DNA from 2 places in the Gordonia sp. L191 genome. Region 1 is predicted to be linked to the other one. Evidence: riboswitches for the same ligand, from Rfam matches in the RefSeq annotation. Region 1 holds a riboswitch; the other holds the start of a gene.
What was found. Region 1 has a riboswitch for S-adenosylmethionine ahead of QNM97_RS00830 (aminotransferase class V-fold PLP-dependent enzyme). Riboswitches for the same ligand answer to the same signal wherever they lie in the genome.

Region 1 (2,197 bases):
TACCGGCCCGCAGCAGCGAGCGGGCCCGCTGGGCGTCACGCAGCGTGGGTCGACGGACGACGATGGCCGACGGCTCGGCAGGAACGTCGTCGGCGAGCGCGACCCGCAGCGACGGCCGTCCGATGCTGATGCGATCGAGTTCGATGGTCATGCCGGGTTCCCTCCGGGTGAGGTCGAGATGAGTTGTGCCAGAGCGTCGATCAAGCGGTCGATGTCGGCGGCCCCGGTGCCGAGGCCGAAGCTCGCGCGCACGGCGCCGTCGGGATGGCCGAGGCGAGTGAGGATCGGGTGGGCGCAGAACTTTCCGTCGCGCACGCCGATGCCGTGTTCGTCGCTGAGGTATTCGGCGACGGCGCGCGGTGCAATGCCGTCGACGCCGAACCCGGCGATCCCGACGCGATCGGTGATGTCGTCGAAGATGCGGAGTGCCTCGACGCCGTCGATCCGCGCGAGACCGTCATCGAGACGGCAACGCAATTCGTGTTCGTGCAGGCCGATCGCCTCGAAGCCGATCTCGGTGATCGCCTCGCAGGCCGCGGCGATGGCGATGGCGCCCAACACATTCGGCGACCCTGCTTCATGCCGCGCGGCACCGGTGTGCCAGGCGGTGGCCGCGCAGTTCTCGTCGGGCCCGTCGACGACGCTCACCTGCGCCGAGGCGCCACCGCCGGCGAGATACGGGTCGGCGGCGTCGAGCCAGTCCGTTCGTCCGATGAGCACTCCCGCCCCGAACGGCGCGTAGACCTTGTGACCGGAGAACACCAGGTAGTCGATACCGTGGCTGACCATCGACACCGGCCGGTGGGCGACGAGCTGGGCTGCGTCGACGAGGATGCGCGCGCCGTGTCGATGCGCGATGGCGGCGAGGCGACCGATCGGCAGCACCTCACCGGTGACGTTGGAGGCCGCGGTCACCGCGAGCAACGCCGCGGGTGCCGCGGCCAGTTCACATTCGAGCGCGACGAGGGTGTCCTCGATACCCGGACGCGCGGTCACGATGCGGGCAGTCCCGGAGTCGCGCGAGACCCACGGCAGCAGATTGGCGTGGTGCTCGATGTCGAGGACGACGACGTCGCCGGGGGTGCAGTGGGCCGCCAGATTGATGGCGTCGGTGGTGTTACGGGTGAACACAACGGTGTCGTCGGCACGCCCACGCACAAAGCGCCGCACCGTCTCCCGGCACTGCTCGTAGCGACGGGTGGTGACCTGGGACAGATGGCCCGCACCGCGGTGGACGCTGGCGTACTGGTGCAGCGACGCGGCGACGGCGTCGGCGACCGCGGTCAGGGCGGGGGCGCTCGCGGCGTAGTCGAGGTTGGCGTAGGCCACTTCGTTCCAGTCGGCGAGCTGCACCGGCTGTCCTGCGCCGACGACCTCGGCGAGCGGCTCGAAGGACGACGGATCTGCGCACACGGTGGCGGCGATCGATGCGGGGGTGACGACAGCAGTCATCGAAAAATCTCCTTGGGAATCCACGCTTGCCGTGTCCGGGTGGTACACGGCCAGGTCGTCACCCGGAGCACCCCACCGCGGAGGAGGGTTGCCGACCAGCGAGCCGGGGCTTGTCACTGGCACTCATGACCTGCACCAAGGGTGGCCTATCACGTCCGAGGGTGTCAATTTTCACTCAGCGTGGGCGAAATCCCGGCGTCGTCCGGCGCTAGGTTGGTCGGGTGAGCGGCGAACCTGTGGGAGATGAGGGAACGGGGCCTGCCCCGTTCGTGTTGTCGCGTCCGCACGGAGCGGTTCGGGCCGAGGGCGTTGCGCGACGATTCACCGCGGTCTCCGACGCCGCCGAGGCACTGCGATCCGGTGCGGTGGCGTCGGTGGTCGGCGCACTCCCGTTCGACCCCGCCGATCCGGCCGCGCTGTTCGCACCCACGCGGCTGCGTCGGGAACAGGCGCTGGGTGGGCGCGCCCCCGTCCGTCATTCACTGACCCACCTCGTCGAGATCCCCGACGCCGCCACACATCGGGAGCGGGTGCGCCGGGCGGTGGCCGCCATCGGTGTCGGCGACCTCGACAAGGTGGTGCTCGCGAGAACCGTTGGTGCGGTTCTTGATTCACCGGTCGAGATCGGCGATCTCCTCGAGGCGCTGGCGCACGGCAATTCCGAACGCAACGCGTTCGTGGTCGACACCCGCCACTCGTGGCTGCTCGGCGCGAGCCCGGAGTTGTTGCTGCACAAGAGCGGCCG
Region 2 (2,197 bases), 580 kb from region 1:
TCCGGATACTCGACGGCGCCGTGGCCGCTGCGGATGCTGTACACCCAGTGCCCGTAGGTGGAGGCGAGATGGCGTGCGGTGTCGTCGTCCTCGGCGACCACCACGTCGGCCGAGACCACCACGTACGGTTCGGCGAGCACCGCCGACGGCCGGAAGGCGGCGCGGTAGGCCTGCACCGCTTCGAGCGTGGTCCCGGGGCTCACGTGGTAGTTGGCGACGAACGGGAGTCCGCGCGCGCCGGCCACCTGGGCGCTCTGGCCCTTGCTGCTGCCGAAGATCCAGAGCTCGACGTCGGCGCCCTCACCGGGCACCGCATGCAGTTCGAGACCGGACGGGCTGCGATAGGTGCCTTCGAGCAGTGCGGCGATGTCGGCGACCTGCTCGGCGAAGTCCGGGGTCTGCGCACCGGGTTGGGTGAGTACCTCGAAGCCGCGCGCCAGGCGCGAATTCGCCAGCAGCGCCGACACATCGAATGGTTCGGGGAGCACCACACCGTCGACGACGCGACTCGGGCCGGGAATGCTCGGCAGGGTCACCGCAGGTGCCGAAGCCGTCGATGTCGAAGCCTTCGGGGTCGCCGTGACCGCTTCCGCGCGCCGTTGACCGGAGCGTCCGAGACCCAGGTCGATGCGGCCGGGATGGAAGGCGTCGAGCAGTCCGAAGGACTCGACGACCGAGACCGCGGTCGTCTGGCCGACCTGCACCGCCGCCGACCCGATCCGGATGGTGGTGGTGGCACCGGCGATCTGACCGATCAGGACGGCCGGGTTGGAGCCGGCCACCGCGACGAAGTGATGTTCGGCGACCCAGTAGCGGCGATAGCCCCACTGCTCGGCGTGCTGCGCGAGGCCGATCGTATTGGCCAGTGCGGCAGCAGGATTGGAGCCCTCACTGATCGGTGCGAGGTCGAGCACCGACAACGGGGCATGGTCATGAAATGGCACGAGCCGACTCCCATCGATCCCGGCGTTAGCACCCTCCTCTGGGGGTTGCTGCGACGTCGACGAGCCGGGTCTCTCGGTCGCTCCAGATGGTCGATTCACGGTAGGTCGACGGCGCGGCGCACGGCAAGAAAGTCAGGAGTCACCCGGGTACGTCGACGGCGTCCGGGCGTGTATGCGGCACAGACTTTCGGTCACCGTGGGATTAACCCGGACGCCCGGACGGCGTCGATGACGGGCCGCGTCGTCGGAACGCCCACGTCGGTCTTGTCCGATACCGGCGATTTAGCCTAACCTAACGAAATGCGTGTTCGTGGAGTCCTCGCCGGCCTGTTGACCCTGGTGTTCGTCGCCCTTGTCGGATGTTCGTCCCCCGACGACCCGGCCGGATCCACGGGTGAGATCGTGACCGTCGAGCACCAGTACGGATCGACGACGATTCCGAGCGATCCGACCAAGGTCGTGACATTCGGCGGCGCGTGGTCGGATTCGCTGATCCGCCTCGGGGTCCCGATCACGGCGGAGTTCCTCGCGCAGGGGTATTCGGGCCCGAACAATCGCTTCGCCTGGACGCCGGAGCACTCGTCGACGATCGTCACCTATGACGTGGAGGCCGGTCCCCCTGACGTCGCCGCGATCGCGCGGTTCGCCCCGCAGGTCATCCTCGCCGGATACCTGCCCGACCGCGCGGCCTACGACCGCCTGACGCAGATCGCCCCCACGATTCCGGTGATGGCCAAGAACACCGTCACCGACAGTTGGCAGGAGGTGATGACGACGGCCGGCCGGATCTTCGGCAAGCAGCAGCAGGCCGATGAGGCCGTCGCCGAGGTCGAGCAGCAGATCGCGACCACAAAGGCGAAATACCCGGCGAGCCAGGGCAAGACGTTCACCTTCGGACAGTTGACCCCGCAGAATCAGTTCGGTGTGGTGACCAGCGACACCGACCCCTCCGCGAAACTGCTCGCCGAGCTCGGACTGGTTCTCGACCCGGCGGTCAAGGGGCTCGCGCCCGGTGGCGCACGCACGGTCGTGTCTCCCGAACGTATCGACATCTTCGCTTCGGACCTGCTGATCTTCTGGCCGCTGGTCGGCGGGCCCGAGGCCTTCGATGCGATCCCCGGCTGGGATTCGCTGCCCGCGGTGCGCCGCGGCACGACGGTGTTCCTCACCAACGACACCGCGGCGGCGTTCAGCGCGCCCACGATCTACTCGGTGCCGTGGGCGGTCGACAAGCTGACGCCGGCGTTGGCGAG

Region 2: it holds a riboswitch for S-adenosylmethionine, as region 1 does, so the genes downstream of both, QNM97_RS03555 (LLM class flavin-dependent oxidoreductase) here and QNM97_RS00830 (aminotransferase class V-fold PLP-dependent enzyme) in region 1, are expected to answer to the same signal.

Annotation. Positions count from the first base shown of each region.
Region 1 covers NZ_CP125996.1:176,560-178,756, reverse strand. Annotated here, with positions in the region: gene QNM97_RS00835 (hypothetical protein) at 1-151, opposite strand, end outside; gene QNM97_RS00830 (aminotransferase class V-fold PLP-dependent enzyme) at 148-1,452, opposite strand; SAM riboswitch class IV at 1,470-1,583, opposite strand; gene QNM97_RS00825 (isochorismate synthase) at 1,674-2,197, shown strand, end outside.
Region 2 covers NZ_CP125996.1:756,069-758,265, reverse strand. Annotated here, with positions in the region: gene QNM97_RS03555 (LLM class flavin-dependent oxidoreductase) at 1-944, opposite strand, end outside; SAM riboswitch class I at 952-1,037, opposite strand; gene QNM97_RS03550 (ABC transporter substrate-binding protein) at 1,245-2,197, shown strand, end outside.